Regions from separate parts of the Bradyrhizobium sp. USDA 4502 genome, predicted to be linked through region 2. Evidence: predicted binding sites of a transcription regulator. Region 2 holds the regulator's gene; each other region holds the start of a gene.
The links. The regulator LexA, encoded in region 2, represses DNA repair genes until DNA is damaged. The targets are predictions, from matches to a motif close to TGTTCNNNNTGTGTTCNG.
Positions count from the first base shown of each region.

Region 1: ACVW1B_RS26585 (PA0069 family radical SAM protein) is a predicted target of LexA. The motif match lies at 1,737-1,754, and genes of this name have one in related genera.
Region 3: ACVW1B_RS32150 (ATP-dependent Clp protease adaptor ClpS) is a predicted target of LexA. The motif match lies at 2,351-2,368, and genes of this name have one in related genera.
Region 4: uvrA (excinuclease ABC subunit UvrA) is a predicted target of LexA. The motif match lies at 3,120-3,137, and genes of this name have one in related genera.

Region 1 is NZ_JBSSGF010000001.1:5,693,619-5,698,517, forward strand. Features, by position in the region: gene ACVW1B_RS26580 (VOC family protein) at 1-427, opposite strand, end outside; gene ACVW1B_RS26585 (PA0069 family radical SAM protein) at 549-1,715, opposite strand; gene ACVW1B_RS26590 (glycosyltransferase) at 1,880-2,449, shown strand; gene ACVW1B_RS26595 (bifunctional helix-turn-helix transcriptional regulator/GNAT family N-acetyltransferase) at 2,495-3,436, shown strand; gene moaB (molybdenum cofactor biosynthesis protein B) at 3,637-4,200, opposite strand; gene ypfJ (KPN_02809 family neutral zinc metallopeptidase) at 4,374-4,899, opposite strand, start outside.
Region 2 is NZ_JBSSGF010000001.1:3,181,841-3,186,739, reverse strand. Features, by position in the region: partial or broken gene ACVW1B_RS14580 (ComEC/Rec2 family competence protein) at 1-763, shown strand, start outside; gene ACVW1B_RS14575 (hypothetical protein) at 760-987, opposite strand; gene ACVW1B_RS14570 (hypothetical protein) at 1,133-1,561, opposite strand; gene lexA (transcriptional repressor LexA) at 1,805-2,509, opposite strand; gene ACVW1B_RS14560 (molybdopterin molybdotransferase MoeA) at 2,753-3,964, opposite strand; gene ACVW1B_RS14555 (HAD family hydrolase) at 3,991-4,617, opposite strand.
Region 3 is NZ_JBSSGF010000001.1:6,882,921-6,887,819, forward strand. Features, by position in the region: gene ACVW1B_RS32145 (mechanosensitive ion channel family protein) at 1-2,082, opposite strand, end outside; gene ACVW1B_RS32150 (ATP-dependent Clp protease adaptor ClpS) at 2,396-4,126, shown strand; gene ACVW1B_RS32155 (tetratricopeptide repeat protein) at 4,134-4,899, opposite strand, start outside.
Region 4 is NZ_JBSSGF010000001.1:2,872,437-2,877,335, reverse strand. Features, by position in the region: gene ACVW1B_RS13095 (DUF2306 domain-containing protein) at 1-11, opposite strand, end outside; gene ACVW1B_RS13090 (single-stranded DNA-binding protein) at 268-762, opposite strand; gene ACVW1B_RS13085 (outer membrane protein) at 1,211-1,957, shown strand; gene ACVW1B_RS13080 (outer membrane protein) at 2,214-2,873, shown strand; gene uvrA (excinuclease ABC subunit UvrA) at 3,225-4,899, shown strand, end outside.

The DNA.
Region 1 (4,899 bases), 2.5 Mb from region 2:
GGCGGTCGTCGCGAACCTCAAAGCCCGGCGCGCGCACCACTTCCCAGGCGTGGCCGTCGGGATCGCCGAAATAGCCGCAATAGCCGCCATAGCTGGTGGGCTGCGCGGGCTTCAGCAGCCTGGCGCCTTTCGACAGCGCGAACGCCATCACACGATCGACCTCGGCGTCGTCGTTGCAGTTCCAGGCGATCGCGACGCCGCGGAACGCTGACGGCCGTGGCTGATCCGGCAGCCCGGCATCGGCGGCGAGCAGATGCCATGGGAACAGGCCGAGCACGGTGCCGCCGGTCTCGAAGAATGCGACCTCCTCGCCGGTCGCGCGCATCTTCCTGGTGAACCCAAGCGATTCATAAAAGCCGATGCTGGCGCGCATGTCGCTCACGCCCAACGTGAGGACGGTGAAGCGTGCGGTCGGGGCGTTACTCATGTTTGCACTCACTGTTTGACGTCTTCGTAGCCCGGATGGAGCGAAGCGCAATCCGGGAAAGCATCAGCCGCTAACACGGGACCCCGGATTTCGCTGGGCTCCATCCGGGCTACGCCCTCGCCTAGAATAGACTGAGTTGCTGCCCGTTGCGCTTCGGCTTGGCGAAGTGATCGGTGGTCAGCTTGGTCCGCCTCTTGTTGAGGCCGAGCTTTTCGCAGGCGATCTCGAAGCGGCGGCCGATCATCCAGGCCATCGGGCCGGTGCCCTTCATCCTGGTGCCCCATTGCGAGTCGTAGTCGCGGCCGCCGCGCATGTCGCGGATCAGCGTGAAGACGTGACGGTAGCGGTCGGGATAGTTCGCCATCAACCATTCGCGGAACAGATCGCGCACCTCGAGCGGCAGGCGCAGCAGCACGTAGCTCGCCTCCCTGGCGCCGGCATGTGCGGCGGCATCGAGGATGCGCTCGATCTCGGAGTCGTTCAGCGCCGGGATCACGGGCGCGACCATCACCGTGGTCGGGATGCCGGCGTCGGCGAGCCGCTTGATCGCCTCGAGCCGCTTCGGCGGGGTCGAGGCGCGCGGCTCCATGGTGCGGGCAAGCTTCGGGTCGAGCGTCGTCACCGAGAGCGCGACCTTGGCGAGATTGCGCTTGGCCATCCGCGCCAGGATGTCGATGTCGCGGGTGACCAGTGCCGACTTGGTGACGATACCGACCGGATGGCCGGCGCGCTCCAGCACCTCGAGGATGGCGCGCATGATCTTCCGGTCGCGCTCGATCGGCTGATAAGGATCGGTGTTGGTGCCGATCGCGATCATCCGCGCCTCGTAGTCCGGCGCCGCCAGCTCCTTCTCGAGCAGCGCGGGTGCGTCCGGCTTGGCGAACAGCTTCGATTCGAAGTCCAGCCCCGGCGACAGGCCGAGATAGGCGTGGGTCGGCCGCGCGAAGCAATAGACGCAGCCATGCTCACAGCCGCGATACGGATTGATCGAACGGTCGAAGCCGATGTCGGGCGAGTCGTTGCGGGTGATCACCTTGCGCGAGGTGTCGAGCGCCACGCTGGTCGCAAATGGCGGCAGGTCCTCGAGGCTCTGCCAGCCGTCGTCGAAGGCAACGCGCGCCTCGGCCTCGTAGCGGCCGCTGGCGTTGGACTGCGCGCCGCGGCCGCGCCGCCGCTCGCGCTCGATCGCGACCGCAAGCTCGGGAAAAGGGGAAGGTGCACCCGCCGGGTTATCGGAGGGCGCCGTTACCGGCGGGTGCTTGAGGGCATGAGAGGATGCTCGGCTCATGCTTTGAAGCTAACACAGCACGAGAACAAATCAAGAACATGAACGGAGAAATTCCACAAAACCTTGCTACAAAATTCTGCAGGCGAACAGGCTGCTTTGAATATGACAAGGTGATAACACGGCCGGAGTTTCTCCACCGTTTGAGCCATCGAAGCCTCAAAATCATGCTGAGCGTGATAATTCCAACCGACGGCGTCGAGCGCACCGCGGTCGCAACATTGGCGGCGCTGGTGCCGGGCGCGGCCGCGGGCGTCATCCGCGAAGTGCTGCTGGTCGACCGCGGCAACAGCGATGTGATGGAGCGCGTCGCCGACGTCGCCGGCTGCCGCTTCCTGCGCTTCGAGGGCACGCGCGCCGCCGCGCTTGCGGCAGGCGCGCGGCAGGCGCGGTCGCCCTGGCTGATGTTCCTGCATCCGGGCGCGGTGCTCGATGCCGGCTGGATCGAGGAAACCACCCAGTTCATCCAGATGGTGGCGGCGAGCGGCAAGGACCGCGCCGGCATCTTCCGCTACGCCCGCGCACCCTACACCGATCCGGGCCTGCGCGACGGCCTCAAATTCGTTGCCCGGATGATCACCGGGCCCTCGGCCGAACAAGGCCTTTTGATCGCGCGCGAGCATTACGAGCGGATCGGCGGCTACCGGCCCGACGCCCGCCGCTCCGAGGCGCGCCTGCTGCGCCGGCTCGGCCGTTCCTCCCGCACCATGCTGCGGAGCCGGATCATGGTGGCCTGAACAAAGCGCTTGCGGATTATTTGATTCCGTCAAATAATATATTTGATGAAATCAAATTCCTATGACACCACGCTCGAGAACCAGGTCGCCGCGGTCCGCGGCTTCAGCCGGTTCTATACCCGCAAGCTCGGCATCATCGAGCCGAAGCTGCTGCACTCGACATTCACGCTGCAGGAAGCGCGGATCATCTACGAGCTCGCGCACCGCGAAAATTGCACCGCAACCGACCTGGTGCGCGATCTCGACCTCGATGCCGGCTTCGTCAGCCGCACGCTGGCGGCGCTGCAGCGCCGCCAGATCGTGACGCGGAAGCCATCGAAGGCCGACAAACGCGTCAACGAGGTGGCCCTCACCGCCAAGGGCCGTACCGCAGCCGCCGATCTCGACCGCCGCTCGCGTAGCGAGGTCGGGGCACTATTGAAGCAGATGGACAGCGACCGTCGCGCCGCGGTGGTGCGCGCCATGGGCACGATCGAGCAATCGCTGGAGCCGCCGGCCGAGAAACCGGTCGGCTTCCTGCTGCGCAGCCATCGCGTCGGCGACATGGGCTGGATCGTCTCGCGGCAAGGACAAGCCTACGCGGAGGAATATGGCTGGGACATCAGCTACGAGGCGTTGGTGGCCGATATCTGCGCGCAGTTTTTGCGATCGTTCGATCCGGCCCGCGAGCATTGCTGGATCGCGGAGGTCGACGGCGAGCCGGTCGGCTCGGTCTTCCTGGTCGACGGCGGCGACGGGGTCGCCAAGCTGCGCCTGCTGCTTGTGGAAGAAAAGGCGCGCGGGCTCGGCGTCGGCCGCGCCTTGGTCGAGCAATGCATCCGCGCCGCGCGCGAGAAGGGCTACAAGAAGATGACGCTCTGGACCCAGAGCATCCTGGTCGCCGCGCGCGGCATCTACGCCCGCGCCGGCTTCCAGCGGGTCAAGGAAGAGAAGCATCACAGTTTTGGCGTCGACCTGGTCGGCGAGACCTGGGAGCTGGAGTTGTGAAGCCGCAGCGCCGAGACGTCTGGACTGCGTAGCCCGGATAGAGCGAAGCGCAATCCGGGAGCGGTGCTGCAGCGGAAGAGACTGCCCCGGATTTCGCTTCGCTCCATCCGGGCCACGGAAGCTCACCCTTGAGATTCGGGTTCGTGGTTCACACGCCCTCAGATGCGCAATTGCGCGTCGGGATGACAAAAAAGCAGCGGCTAAGCGCTCGCGCCTTTCGCCTTTGGCCGGCGCAGATGTTCATCCAGCCGCGGCATGATCTCGACGAAATTGCAGGGGCGCGTGCGGTAGTCGAGCTGCGCGGCCAAAATGCCGTCCCAGCCATCGCGGCAGGCGCCGGGCGAGCCCGGCAGGCAGAAGATGAAGGTCGCGCCCGCAACGCCGGCGGTGGCGCGGCTCTGGATCGTCGACGCCCCGATCTTGGCGTGGCTCAGCATGTGGAAGGCGATCGAAAAGCCGTCCATCCGCTTCTCGAACAACGGCTCGACCGCCTCTGGCGTCACGTCGCGGCCGGTGAAGCCGGTGCCGCCGGTGGTGATGACGGCATCGACGGCAGGATCGGCGATCCAGCGCCGGATCACGGCTCTGATCGCCTCGACATCGTCGGTGACGATCTCGCGCGCCGCGAGCTTGTGGCCGGCCGCGGTGAGACGATCGGCGAGCGTGGTGCCCGACTTGTCATCCGCCAGCGAGCGGGTGTCGGAAATCGTCAGCACCGCAATGTTGAGCGGGATGAATGATTTGGATTCGTCGAGTGAGGACATTTACACCTCTTTCCATCCCGCTGACGTGCTCGCCTTACGGTGCACTTGCACCGGTGAGCGAGCCTCGAAGGATGGGCCACGGGCTCCGCAATCCTTCGAGGCCCGCCAAGAGGCGAACATATCCCGAGTGAGCGCATTCGCGCTCATCCGGGGATGACGCTACCGGCACACGGCTACAAGCTACCGCCGAACGTGTTGCAGGCCTGCACTGTGCCCTGCTGGTAGCCCCTCATGAACCACTCCTTGCGCTGCGCCGCGGAGCCGTGGGTGAATGAATCAGGCACCACCCTGCCCGTCGCCTGCCGCTGCAGCGTGTCGTCGCCGATCGCGTTCGCGGTGGTCAGCGCGGCATCGATGTCGCCGGCCTCGAGGAAGCCCGGCCGCTTCTTCTCCTCGCGGTTGACCCAGACGCCGGAAAGGCAATCGGCCTGCAGCTCGACCTTGACCTGCAGCGCGTTGGCCTCGGCCTTGCTGCCGGCCTGCTGCTGCAGCCGGTTCACGCGCGGAATGATGCCGAGCAGGTTCTGGATGTGATGCCCGGCTTCATGCGCAATGATATAGGCCGCGGTGAACTTGCAGGCGTTGCCAGAGCAGCCGCGGAAGCGCGTCTCGACCTCGCGGAAGAAGCCGGTGTCGAGGAAGATGGTCTTGTCCGGCGGACAGTAGAACGGTCCCATCGCCGACTGCGCCATGCCGCAG
Region 2 (4,899 bases):
ACTGTTCTGGGCGATCATGGGTCTTGGCATCGACTGGATGATCCTGGTGACGCAATGGGTCGCCGCACTCCCGGGCGCGGTCGGCCGCATGGCGGCGTTCGGCATCGGGCCGCTGATCGCAGCGAGCGCCGGCATCATCCTGCTCGGGCTGCTGCGCACGCCGCTGCGCTGGTCAGGCGCGGTGCTGCTGCTGGTGGCCTCGGTCTGGGCGCTCAGGGTGCCGCAGCCGGACGTGCTGATCTCGGGCGACGGCCGCAACGTCGCGGTGCGTGGCGGTGACGGGTGGCTGCATCTGATGCACAGCGCCAAGGATGCATTTTTGGTCAAGGAGTGGCTGGCGGCGGACGCCGACGCGCGCACCGCCACCGATGCGTCGCTCGGCGAGGGCGTCTCGTGCGATGCCGGCGGCTGCGTGACCCAGGGACCCGGCGGCGTCTTCGTCGCGCTGGCGACCCGGCCGGAGGCGCTGGCGGACGACTGCGAGCGCGCAGCCCTGATCGTGACGGCGCGGCCGGCGCCGCAGGGCTGCGCGGCATCGGTGATCGATGCCGAGCGGCTGCGCCGCCACGGCGCGCTGGTGCTGCGAAGGATCAGGGACGGCTACGCCGTCGATGCGGTCAAGCCCGGCGGGATCGACCGGCCGTGGTCGCCGGCGGTTCCCGGCGACGGCGAGAGCGAAACGACGCTGCGCGCGCCCGCCGCCGCGCCGCGGCCTGCGGTGGATGCGACGCCGGCCGAGACCGATCTGCAGGGCGATGATTAGCCGTGGTCCGGCGAGGGGCCGCTCGGCAGCTCGAACAGGCCGAGATGGTATTCGTCGGAGTCGGGGCCGGCGTCGGGCTTCTTGACGAGGGTGAAGGAAGCCTCGGGAAATTGCTCCCAGACTTTCAGGTCGTCGGCCGTTACCGTCAGCCAACCGAACCGGAACATGTAGCGGCCCGGTTCCGTGACGCGTCCAGCCTTTTGCCATGTGACCTTATCGACCACCGCGCACGTCCTCCGTGCCCGATGATGCGCCAAGGCGCCGGCCGACGCAAATCTCCTTCTGCGCCCCGGAAGCGGGAGTCCGGGGTCGCCCGAAATTGCTTAGGTCATCCGCCGCCGAACAGCTCATTCCGCGGCGACGATGCGCTCAACCCAAAAACAGCGTTGCGAATGCGGAGGGCCGCCGCTCCACAACCTTCGGCTTCTGCTCGACCGGCGGATGCAGCGCCGGCAATTGCAGCACGCTAACGCGCTGTCCCTCGACCAGCTGGGTCACCAGCACATGGCTGCCGTCGGGGAATTCGACCGCGTCATGATGCCGATCAGGCACGTCGGGCTCGACTTCGTTGAACACGCCGACGCGATAGTTCAGCGTCTTGGTCCAGATCCAGCGGCTGTCGTAGCGAACGTTCTCGGCGAAAGCGAGCTCGGTGCCCGGCAGCATGCAGACCGCGACAGTGGGGTCATTCTCCGAAGCAAAGCCGCGGGTCGACGTGCCGCGGAACGTCGTCGTGATCAGCGTCTCTCCGACAATGGCGGGGCGCGATGCCACGGCGTGCAGACTATAGTCACACATCGGATGGCTCCTCATTTCGAGGTAGCGACCCGTGCCTCTCCTTGAGGCATTAGGGCCTCTACCAGAGTGGACGATAGCGAACGAGCGTCTGCTCGTTTCTGGGCGATTGTACGACTGGTCCGAGATCGCTCCGATCACAAACACGCGACGCTGCGCGAGAGGTATCGGAGCGCATCGGGCAGGCCGTACGCAAGGAACGATCCGACGTGTTGCTCGTTCCCGGCCGCCGCAAGTATTTGCAATTCAGTATTTGCGATAAAGGCCGATCAGCTTGCCCTGGATGCGGACCCGGTTCGGCGGCAGGATGCGCACTTCATAGGCGGTGTTGGCCGGCTCGAGCGCGATCGATGCGCCGCGGCGGCGGAAGCGCTTCAGGGTGGCTTCCTCCTCGTCGATCAGCGCCACCACGATGTCGCCGGTATTGGCGACGTCGTTGCGCTGGATCAGCGCCATGTCGCCGTCGAGGATGCCGGCATCGACCATCGAGTCGCCGCGCACCTCGAGCGCATAGTGCTCGCCGGCACCGAGCATGTCGGGCGGCACGCTGATGGTGTGGCTGCGGGTCTGCAGCGCCTCGATCGGCGTACCGGCGGCGATCCGGCCCATCACGGGGACCGCGACCGGACGGTTGCCGTCGTCCTCGGCAATCGGCGGCGTGCTGGCGCGCCGGCCGAGGGTGCCTTCGATGACGCTGGGCGTGAAGCCGCGGCGGCCGTTGCCGCCGCCGGCCGAGAGTTCGGGCAGCTTGATGACCTCGATGGCGCGGGCGCGGTTCGGCAGGCGGCGGATGAAGCCGCGCTCCTCCAGCGCAGTGATCAGGCGGTGGATACCGGACTTCGAGCGCAGGTCGAGTGCATCCTTCATCTCGTCGAAGGAGGGCGGTACGCCGGCCTCTTTCAGACGTTCATTGATGAAACGCAGTAGTTCGTACTGTTTGCGCGTGAGCATCTCGAGTATTCCCCCGGTTGATAGCGTCGTTCGATTCCGAGACTCTTCTGGTGGGGCCTGCAGGCCGGGCCTGACCTCAGGAGCATGTGCTCGATGCACCTGCTTCCACGCGGCTTCCCGATTGTAGACACCAGTACTCGAAACAAATCATGAACGGACACTATATGTTCGATATGTGTTCCGCAACCACTTAATTTCCGGTGAACGCGTCGGGCAACGCACAATCGGCGGGGCGCGAAAACCCTATTCGGGCAGTGTCAGAATCTCGCATTCGCTGCCTTCGACGGCCGCCGCTGCAAACGGCGGACGCACGAGAAGTGCCCGTGCCGCAGCGAGATTCCCGAGCAGCGACGAGTCCTGCTGCGTCACCGGCGTTGCGATCAGCGTGCCGTCCTCGCGCGCTTCGAGCCGCGCACGCAGATAGTCCTCGCGCTGGTCGTTGGCGGCGAGGTCGCGGCCGAGCAGGGCGCTCGCGCGGCGATGATGAATCACTTTCCGGCCGCTCAGCGCCCGAATCAACGGCACCAGGAACAGGAAGGCGCAGACATAGGACGACACCGGATTGCCGGGCAGACCGATCACCCGCATCGCGCCGAGCCGGCCATGCATCATCGGCTTGCCGGGCCGCATCGCAATCCGCCAGAACGCCATCTCGACGCCCTCGGCTTCCAGCGACCGCTTGACGAGATCGTGGTCGCCGACCGAGGCGCCGCCTGTCGTGATGAGGACATCGGCGCCGGCCTCGCGTGCCCGGCGGATGCCCGCCGTGGTCGCCTCTACCGTGTCGGCGGCAACGCCGAGGTCGACGGTCTCGGCGCCTTCGGCGCGCGCCAGCGCCCGCAGCGCGTAGCCGTTGGAATAGACGATCTGGCCGGGACCGGGCTGCGAGCCCGGCATCACCAGCTCGTCGCCGGTCGCCAGCACCGCGACCTTCGGGCGGCGGCGCACCGCAAGTTCCGGATAGTTCATGGCGGCCGCCAGCGACAGCGCGCGGTCGGACAGGCGGCTGCCGCCGGCGAGCAGCACCTCGCCCTCACGGAAGTCGACCCCAGCCGGGCGGATGTGCCGCCCGACGCTGGCGGCCTCCGTGATCGTGATGTGGTCGCCGTCGACGGCGGTGTCCTCCTGGATGATCACCGCGTCGGCGCCATTGGGGATCACGCCGCCGGTGAAGATCCGCACCGCCTCGCCGGCGCCGACCGTCCGCTCGAACGGCCGGCCGGCGGCGACTTCGCCGATCACCTTGAGCCGGGCCTTTAGATCAGCCGCATCGGCGGCGCGCACCGCATAGCCGTCCATCGCCGACATCGGCTGCGGCGGCTGGGTGCGGAGCGCCGCGAGGTCGTGCGCAAGCGTGCGGTGGTAGGCGGCATCGAGCGCGACCATCTCCTCCGGCAGCGGTTCGGCGCCGGCGAGGACGGCGGACAGGGCATCGGCAACCGGCATCAGGGCCACGCTCAGAGCTCCTCAATTCTTAATGTTCAAATTCCAAGTGCGGTCAAAGCCCTTGCCACGTCATCCGTCGACGTCACGTGGATAGCATGAAGGCCGCGCGCCCGCGCACCTTCGATATTGGCGGCCAGGTCGTCGAAGAACAGGATCCGCGACGCCGGCACGCCGATGGCTTTTACCACATGATCGTAGGCCTCGGCGTCGGGTTTGCGGAAGCCGATGCTCGAGGACAGGAAGACGTTGCGGAAATGGCTGAGCAGCTCGGCATGGGTGACCGAGAAATGCGCGACATGGGCCGGATTGGTGTTGGAGAAGGCGTAGAGCGGCATCCGCTTGGCGGCCGCCGCGAGCAGCGGGGCGATGCCCGGCATCTCGCCGGTGAAGATCGCGTTCCAGCCTTCGAGGAACTGGGCGTCCGTGATGTTGATGCCGAGCGTCCGGCGCAGATTCTCGAAGAATGCCGCGTCGTCGATCCGGCCGATCTCGTGATGCTTGAAACTGTCGTCGACGACAAAGCGCGTGGCGAGCTCGGCGGGCGCACAGCCGGCATGCTGCGCCCAGTGCGCCATCACCTTGTCAAAGTTGATGTCGAGCACGACGCGGCCGATATCGAACAGCAGCACGTCGACGGAGTTGGGAGAGAATTGCGAGGTCATTGCGTGAAACCGTGTACGAGAATTGCGGGCAGGCGGCAATGTCCTCGATTTCAGTGACCGGTGTGTGGATTGTGCGTGGCGTTGCATTCATCGCGAGACTGTTCCCGCGCACACCGTCGTCCCGGCGAAGGCCGGGACCCATAACCACAGGGTTGGGTTGTTGAGAGGAAGCTGTGGCCCCAGCGTCGCGCAACAATTGAGATTTGGGGTAATGGCTCCCGGCCTTCGCCGGGACGACGGCGGGTGTCGTCGCTTGTGCGTCAAACATCCGCATTCTCGCGA
Region 3 (4,899 bases), 3.7 Mb from region 2:
CGTCTCCTGGCGCATCTGGGCGACGATGTCCTTCAGCACCTCGCCGGCGCGGTCGGTGTCCTCCTTGTAGGACACGTTGACGCTGACTGCGGCATTGCCGGCGCCGCGGCTGGAGTTGGTGATCGTGGTCACCGCGCTGAACGGCACCACGTGCACCGAACCGTCGCCGGCGCGCAGCCGCATGGTGCGGATCGAGACGTTCTCGACCACGCCCGAGAGGCCCGACACCGTGACGTTGTCGCCGACCTGCACGGTGTTCTCGATCAGGAGGAACAGCCCGGTGATCAGATCCTGCACCAGCTTCTGCGAACCGAAGCCGATCGCGATGCCGACGATGCCGGCGCCGGCCAGCAGCGGCGCGACATTGACGCCGATCTCGCTGAGCGCCGTGAGGCCGACCACCGCGACGATCATGCAGAACAGCGCGGTTCGCAGCATCGGCTGAAAGGTGCGCAAGCGCGCGGCGCGGGCGTAATGCCCGTCGCGCGACAGGGTGTCGATCTGCCGGTCCATCAGCGCATTGGCGACTTCCCAGATCACGGCCGCGGCCAGCGCGGCAATGCCGATCGTCACCAGCGCCGAGATCAGGCGGCTTCCGATCTGGCCGCCATAGAACCAGACGATGGCATCGACGCCCCAGACCTCGAGCAGCGCGACGAAGCCAATGAAGGCGATCACTGCCGTGACCACCTTGCGCAGCAGCGGCAGATAGCGGTTGGCGCGCGTCTCCAGCCCCGGGAAGCGCTGGATCAGCTCCGGGCTGATGCGGAAGCCGCGATCGATCAGGCTCAGCACCACCATGGTGACGAGGCGGGTAACCAGGAGCACCGCGACGGTGCCGACGAAATATTGCAGCAGCAGCGAATAGCCGTTGCGGATGTTGAGCGCCCACACTGCCCACAGCGCGAGGTCGAGCGCGATCGCCAGCACATGCCAGAGCGCCGCGAGCCGGTTGCGCGTCCGCGCCGCAAGCCCGGTGCGATCGGCCGGCGCGCGGATGGCGTCGGCGACCTGGCGGCGGCACTGCAGGATGATGACGACGACGAACAGATGCACGACCAACATCACGAGCCGGATCAGCGCGGCATAGCCGGCGCGATGCAGCCCGAGCAGCAGCGCGACATTGGCAAAGGCGATGCCGGAGACGCCGACGGCGACGATGCGCCGGGCCCAGATCTCGATATAGGCCGCAGTCTCGGCACGGACGCGGAACAGGCCGAACGGCCCTGCCAGCGCGCGCACCGCGCAGATCAAGACGCGCGAGAACACATAGGCGTTGACGACGGCAAGGATCACGAGCCGCGTGGTCGATTGATCGCCGATCTCGGTGCCGAGCAGCGCGGTGGCGATGCCGCCGAACACGACGACCGGCAGCAATTCGAGCAAAAGGCGCCCAAGCACGAAGGGCAGCCGGACCAGCGACTGCCAGGCCCGCGCCAGGCTGAGCCGGCGCCGCTGCAACTCGGGCGCCGGCGTGACGTCGGCAACCGACGACGGCGGATCGACGATGGCGAGCGTCTGCACCGGCATGCGCGCGGTCTGCGGCAGCCGCGCTTCCAGGAACGCGACCGGCCGCTTGATCAGGCGGAACACCACCCATTCGGCGGCCAGCGCGCAGCCGAACACCAGCGCCAGCTTCCAGGCGATATCGATCAAGAGGCCATAGGCGACCGGATCGTTGGCGGTACGCACGAACCAGTAGTAGAACGCCGGGAAATGCGTCAGCGTGCGCGCGACGTCGGCGACCTCGCGCGACATCTCGCCGACCTGCTCGGACACCATCAGCAACAGCTGTGCGCCGAGGCTGTCGGCAGTGAGCGGGATCGGCGAATGCTGCTCCGGCGCCGGCTCCGCGGCGGCCGCCTGCGGCGAGACATTGGCGATGGCGCGCAGCGTGTTGATGATCTCGCCGCGCTTCTTGTCGTCCTGCAGCGTGTCGAGCGCACGTTTCGCCTGCTCGGGCGTCAGCGCGTTACCGGTAACGGGTTGCGGCGGCGCCGGCTTGGCGGCCGGCTGCGCAAGCGCGGGAGAGACGAACAAGGTGAAGACGAGAAGCAGCGCAAGGCGAAGTTTGTGCGACACGAGGGCCTCATAAAATAACTGCGCGACCGCAAACCCTTGGGAGGAATCTGCTCTCGCGCTCGCGCCATGTCGGATACTCCTTTTCGCCCCGATGGTGTGTCGGAAGTTTGCCGCTGTGACGGCCATCTCTTGGCATTTGCCGCAACACAATCGTCACAGGCGTTGAGCCGCGTTTACACTTCCAGTGCGCGTTCCCGGCCGATCGGCTCACTACACGTCAGGGATGAGACCGCAGAATCTTTCGCTTGACGCGCAGTAGCCGCCGTGATGTTCTTATTTTGTTCTTTTGTTCCCAATTGCGTTCGGGGGTCTCATGCACGACGTTTTTGCCGAGAACGGCCCGGTCAGGCTCTTCATCCATGATGACGACGAGACACCGATAGAATTCATGCGCAACCTGCTGCGCACGGTATTCGGCAAGTCCCGGAAAGAGGCTGTTGCCGTCACTGCGCGAATCGAGGCCCAGAACGGATTCGCATGCGGCCCCTATCCCGCGACGGTGGCCAAGGCACTGCTGGAGTCCGCCCAACAGCTGATCCGCAACAACGGGCATCCATTGCTGATCACCGCATCGGCCGCCGACGCGGCCCGGCCGTGCGATCTCTGTGGCGCGCTGGAGCCCGTCACCGACGTGTTTCTCATCCGCCGGACAGTCTGCCTGTGCGGCAACTGCCTGATCGCCGCGCGGGCAAGCTCAGAAAATCTACCGAGCGAGGAGTTCAGATATGCCTTCATGGCGCTCGATTGGCATTTTGCCGGGACGCCGCGCAATCAGATCATGACCCGGTCGCGACAATTTCCCGGTCACATGCGAGCGGACGTCCAGATCGCGATCGACAAGTTGTTCGATGTGCCGATCCATTTCTTCGGCATTCATGAGCAACACCGCTATGAGACCCTCGCGATTGCCTCGCTGATGGAGAACAGCCGCAACGCGCCGCCGATCGCGCCGCCGCAGTATCACGACGTCGACGTTGGCGAGCCTGAGTCGGTGAAATGCCTGACCAATGGCTTGTGGCTATGCCAAACCGGAGAGCTGCGCTACGCGGTGCTGCTCAGCTACCATCGTGATTATCAGACCGAGCCGGGCTTGCGGATCGAGCTCGCGGTGCCCGCAGGCGTCGCCGGAAACGCCTTGGTGCAGCGGACCTTTGCCGAGCTGGAAGCGGCCGTGCACGCGGCACGATCCTATCGCGGCAAGATCCTGTCGCTGGAGGATGCCGCCGACTATCGCGGCCGCGCGCGCGGCGTGACCGTGCATCGCCTGCCGACGGTCGCGCGCGATGACGTGATCCTGCCGGACCGGACGCTGCGGCTGCTCGACCGCAACGTGCTCGACTTCGTCGAAAGCCGCGATCTGTTGCGCAAGCTCGGGCAGTCGACCCGCAAGGGCATCCTGCTCTACGGCCCGCCCGGAACCGGCAAGACCCACACCATTCGCTATCTCGCCACCAACCTGCCGGATCACACCACACTGATCATCACCGCCGAGCAGGTCGGCCTGCTCGGCGCCTATATGAGCCTCGCGCGACTGCTGCAGCCGACCATGGTCGTGATCGAGGACGTCGACCTGATCGCACGCGACCGCGAGGACATGGGCGGACCGTGCGAGGAATCGCTGCTCAACAAGCTGCTCAACGAGATGGACGGCCTGAAGGAGGACTGCGACATCCTGTTCGTCCTGACCACCAACCGGCCCGAGGAGCTGGAAGGCGCGCTGGCCGGCCGGCCCGGCCGCATCGACCAGGCCATCGAGGTGCCGGTGCCCGACGAGACCGGGCGCGGCAAGCTGATCCGACTGTACGGCAAGGGCCTGCCGCTCGAACCGCCCGTGGTTGACGCAGCGGTGCAGCGCACCGCCGGGGTCAGCGCCGCATTCATCAAGGAGCTGATGCGCCGCATCGCTCAGGCCAGCATCGCCCGCGGGGGAGGCCGGGATGTCACTGCTGACGACATCGACGCAGCGCTGAACGAGATGCTGTTCGACGGCGGCCGGCTCAACGTGAAGCTGCTCGGCGGCGCGCAGGGGATGAGTGCGGGGTGATGGCCGGTCAACGCGCTAAACGTGCCGGCAACAGCAACTCGCGCTCGCCGCCGGCGAGCCGCGCGAGTTCGTCCGTCACGCGCGCCAGCGCGCGATCCCAGGCCTGCGGTCTGTCCTGGCGGAACAGCCGCATGGTCGGATACCAGGGTGTGTCGGCGCGATCGCGCAGCCAGCGCCAGTCGAGCGCATAGGGACACAACATCCAGACCGGGCGGCCAAGCGCGCCGGCGAGATGCGCCACCGATGTGTCGACGGCGATGACGAGATCGAGCGCGCAGACGGCCGCCGCGGTGTCGGCGAAATCGCCGAGCGTCGGCGCGAGGTCGACGATACCTGCGCCAAGACGCCGCAGCACCGGCGCATCGTCCGGCCGCGGCTCCTTCTGCAGACCGTAGAGCTGCACGCCCGATGTGACCAGCCGCGGCAGCACGGCGTCCGCCGGCAGCGAGCGCTGGCGGTCGCCCTTGTGCTTGGGATTGCCGGCCCAGACCACGCCGACCTTCAGCGCGGTCACGCCGGCGAGCGCCTCGCGCCAGCGCGCGAGCTTGCCGGCATCCGCCCGCAGATAGGATATCGGTGCGGGAATGGTCTCGACGGTGGTGCGGAAGATCCGCGGCAGACTGAGCAGCGGCAGTTGCAGATCGAACGGCGGCAGCGGCTCGCCGCGCGCGAACACCGCGACATCAGGCAGCATCGGCCGCAGCAGCGCGACCAGCGCCGGCTGCACCTGCAGAATGATCCGGCCGCCCCTGCCCGCCAGCATCGGCACGTAG
Region 4 (4,899 bases), 310 kb from region 2:
ACGAGGCTCATGGTGGCGGCCCTCGAGTGAAGCTCGCGGCCAGGCATCAAATGCCGCAGGCCAATGTAAATATCATTCACATCGAGCTGTGTCAAAGCCCCGCGGAACCGCAAAGGTTCCCTGTCAATGCTCAAATGAGATCAGCCGAGTGCAAGGTTATCCTCATAATCCACACGAAGACATCCCTCCCCGCAATCAGGACGCCGATCCGGAGAACGATCTTCACGGAACGGCGCCTGACGGAATCGATGGAAGCGCGACCACTCCTCAGAACGGGATGTCGTCGTCCATGTCGCTGTTGCGGCTGCTGCCACCACCCGCGGCGACGGCGCGGCGCGGCGCTGAGCTGACCGGTCCGGCCGAGCCGAAATCGCTGCCGCCATCATCGGAGAAGCTGCTGCCCCCACCGCCACGCCCGTCGAGCATGGTGAGGTTGGAGTTGAAGCCCTGCAGCACGACTTCGGTCGAGTACTTCTCGACGCCGCTCTGGTCGGTCCATTTGCGGGTCTGCAACTGACCCTCAATGTACACCTTGGCGCCCTTCTTCAGATACTGCTCGGCGACCTTGCAGAGGCCCTCGTTGAAGATCACGACGCGGTGCCACTCGGTCTTTTCCTTACGCTCGCCGGTGCCCTTGTCGCGCCAGGTTTCCGAGGTGGCGATGGAAAGGTTTGCGATCGGACGGCCGTCCTGCGTCCGCCGGATTTCCGGATCCTTGCCGAGGTTTCCCACCAGGATCACCTTGTTCACGCTTCCTGCCATCGCATCATCTCCACTCAAAAACCGGGCGTCCGGACATTCGGCCGCCACTCTCAACCTTCGCCACTTACGTCGCAGGCGTCGTGGATGACCCTATACGCCGGTGCCGGCTCGTCGCCTTTGCCGTCGCGCGGTTATCCACGGATATCGGGATATAGCACCGGATCCGGCATCGTTCCAGTTTTGTTCGCCACAACCATCCGTAGAAGCGGCCAGTGCCGTCGGAGCGGCAGTCGATCTCGGCGCAGGCCGACGCTCGGCAGCAAGATTTAGAAAAACAACAAACAAACCAGCAGCTTGCCTTATCGATACTTCTCCCGCGAGTGTTGCATTTGGGAGACTGCGTTTGCGGTTGAATCAGCGTATAGCTCCAACCATGGCGCGGGCGCTCGCGTCTGGGATCGTGCTTCGGGACCGTTTGGAAGCCGATCGGGGTGCTGGGGGATTGATAATGAAGAAGTTTTTGCTCGGTACGGTTGCTCTGATTGCGTTTGCTGCGCCTGCCGCGGCTGCCGATCTCGCTGCGCGCCCCTACACCAAGGCGCCGCCGCCAGTGGTTGCCCCGATCTATGACTGGACCGGCTTCTACATCGGCGCCAACGGCGGCTGGGGCTCGAGCCACAATTGCTGGGACCAGCTCCCGGCCGGCATCTTCCTCGCATCAGATGGTTGCCATGATGCAACCGGCGGCGTCGCCGGTGGCCAGATCGGCTATCGCTGGCAGGCCGGCACCTGGGTGTTCGGCCTTGAAGCGCAGGGCGACTGGGCTGACCTGAAGGGCAGCAACAACAGCGCGATCTTCCCGGGCCTGTTCACCAACCAGTCCAAGATCGACGCGTTCGGCCTGTTCACCGGCCAGATCGGCTACGCCGTCAACAACGTGCTGCTCTACGCCAAGGGCGGCGCGGCACTGACCGACAACCGCTTCAACACCTACTTCACGCCGACCGGTGTGCTCGTCGGCAGCGCCAGCGACACCCGCTGGGGCGGTACCGTCGGCGCCGGCATCGAAGTCGGCTTCGCGCCGAACTGGACCGCAGGCATCGAATACGACCACCTGTTCATGCAGGACAAGACCTACAACCTGATCGCTCCCAACGGCACGCTGAACAGCACCATCCGCGATCGCCAGGACGTCGACCTCGTCACCGTCCGCGTGAACTACAAGTGGGGTGGCCCGGTCGTCGCGCGCTACTGATCGCGCCAGGCCGATTGATCCAGACGAAAGGCCGGCCTCGCGCCGGCCTTTTTGTTTGCGCCTGTTTGTGCGCCGGCTTTTTCGTTGCGTGTGCACGCGCACCTCACCGGGGCCGTTTTCGGTGCGTTGTGGTTTCGCGGATACACACGTTCCGGCATTTCTCTGTAGAAGCACCAGCACGTCACGCGACACTGCTGTGACGCTCTCTTCAAGATCTCTGAAGGGACAACAAGAAAATGGGACTGGGACTTTGAAAATGAGGATTGTTTTGCTGGCCTCGGCCGGCATGTTTGCACTGAGCGCTTTTGCACCGGCAATGGCCGCCGACATGGCGGCACGCGCGCCTTACGTGAAGGCTCCGGCGCCGGCCGCGATCTACAACTGGACCGGCTTCTACGTCGGCGGCTTCGGCGGCTACGCCAGCGAGAACTCCGGCACCCCGAGCATGGAAGGCGGCTTCGGCGGCGGCACCATCGGCTACAACTGGCAGGCCGGCAACATCGTGTACGGCCTCGAGGTCGACGCTGCAGGCGCTGACATCGACGCATCGGTCTCGACGCTCGGCGTCACCGCCCGCAGCAAAATCGACTCGCTCGGCACCGTGCGCGGCCGCCTCGGCTTCGCCGTCGACAAGGTGCTGTTCTACGGCACCGGCGGCTACGCCTGGGCCAACAACGAGGTCAGCGTCACCGCGCTCGGCGTGACCGCCTCGCAGAGCAACTTCCACTCCGGCTGGACCGTCGGCGCCGGCGTCGAAGCCTTCATCGCCCCGCAGTGGTCGATCAAGGGCGAATACCTGTATCGCAGCCTCGACAGCGAGAACTATTTCGGCGTGCCCTCCGGTACGCTCGAGCTGCACAGCGCCCAGTTCGGCGTGAACTATCACTTCGGCGGCCCGATCGTCGCCAAGTACTAAGATTGATCTGCGATCAGAACGCACCGAAAGGCCGGCCTCGCGCCGGCCTTTTTGCGTAAGAGCGTTTTCGAGCGAAGCGGATTCCGGCTCGCGGAAAGAAAACGGGTCAAAGCAGGAATCTGGAGCCCCTGTTCCGATTCCATCGGAACGGGGGAAAGGCTTTAGCGGAACCGGCCCTGCTGACGGCTGCTGCCATCAGGCAAACTATCCGTTGATGGACGCGACTCAGCACTGGAAATTGTCGGCCGTTCTTCCTACGTTCCAGCCTTCACACCCCATCGGCGCAAGGTCCCGGCATCACCGGCGATGCGCGCCCAAAAGGCGCCCAAGCATGCGCCCGGAACCGTCGCTATGGATGAAGTGCTCAAGGCGAAGCGCCAACAGAACGCCGGCTCCTCATCGCGCGCCATCACGATCCGTGGCGCGCGCGAACACAATCTGAAGAACATCGACGTCGAGATTCCCCGCGACAAGCTCGTGGTGTTCACCGGCCTGTCCGGTTCCGGCAAATCGTCGCTCGCGTTCGACACCATCTATGCCGAGGGCCAGCGCCGCTACGTCGAGTCGCTGTCGGCTTATGCGCGCCAATTCCTCGAGATGATGCAGAAGCCGGATGTCGACCAGATCGACGGCCTGTCGCCGGCGATCTCGATCGAGCAGAAGACCACGTCGAAGAATCCGCGCTCCACCGTCGGCACCGTCACCGAGATCTACGACTACATGCGCCTGCTCTGGGCGCGCGTCGGCGTGCCCTATTCGCCGGCCACCGGCCTGCCGATCGAGAGCCAGATCGTCTCGCAGATGGTCGATCGCGTGCTGGCGCTGCCGGAAGGCACCCGTCTATATCTGCTGGCGCCGGTCGTGCGCGGCCGCAAGGGCGAGTACAAGAAGGAGCTCGCCGAGTATCTCAAGAAGGGCTTTCAGCGCGTCAAGATCGACGGCACCTTCTACGAACTGTCCGAAGCGCCCGCGCTCGACAAGAAATTCCCGCACGACATCGACGTCGTGGTCGACCGCATCGTGGTGCGTCCCGACCTCGCCCAGCGCCTTGCGGAAAGCTTTGAGACCGCGCTGAAGCTCGCCGAGGGCCTCGCCGTGATCGAATACGCCGATGCGCCGGCGGCGGCAGCGCAGGACGACAAGAAAGAGGACAAGAAGAAGACCGCCAAGATCCACGACAAGAGCGGGCCCGAGCGTATCCTGTTCTCGGAGAAGTTCGCCTGTCCGGTCTCCGGCTTCACGATCCCCGAGATCGAGCCGCGCCTGTTCTCGTTCAACAACCCCTATGGCGCCTGCCCGGCCTGCGGCGGCCTCGGCGTCGAGCAGCATATCGACGAGGACCTGGTCATCCCCGACAAGGAGCTGACCTTGCGCAAGGGCGCGATCGCGCCCTGGGCGAAATCGTCCTCGCCCTACTACATCCAGACCCTGACCGCGCTCGGCAAGCACTACAAGTTCACGCTCGACACCAAGTGGAAGGACCTCACCAAGAAGGTCCAGAACGCGCTGCTGCACGGCTCCGGCGACGACGAGATCAAGTTCTCCTATGAGGACGGCGTCCGCTCCTACGACACCAAGAAGCCGTTCGAGGGCGTCATCACCAACATCAACCGCCGCTACCGCGAAACCGAGAGCGAGTGGGCGCGCGAGGAGCTCGGCAAGTATTTCTCCGACGTGCCCTGCGAAGGCTGCAACGGCCATCGGCTGAAGCCCGAGGCACTGTGCGTTAAGATCGGCGGCAAGCATATCGGCGAGATCTCCGAGCTCTCGGTCAAGCGCGCCGGCGAATGGTTCGAGACGGTGCCGGAGGCGCTGAACGCGCAGCAGAACGAGATCGCGACGCGCATCCTGAAAGAGATCCGCGAGCGCCTGACCTTCCTGCTCGATGTCGGCCTGAACTACCTGACGCTGTCGCGCTCCTCCGGCACGCTGTCGGGCGGCGAGAGCCAGCGCATCCGCCTCGCCTCGCAGATCGGCTCGGGCCTCACCGGCGTGCTCTACGTGCTGGACGAGCCGTCGATCGGCC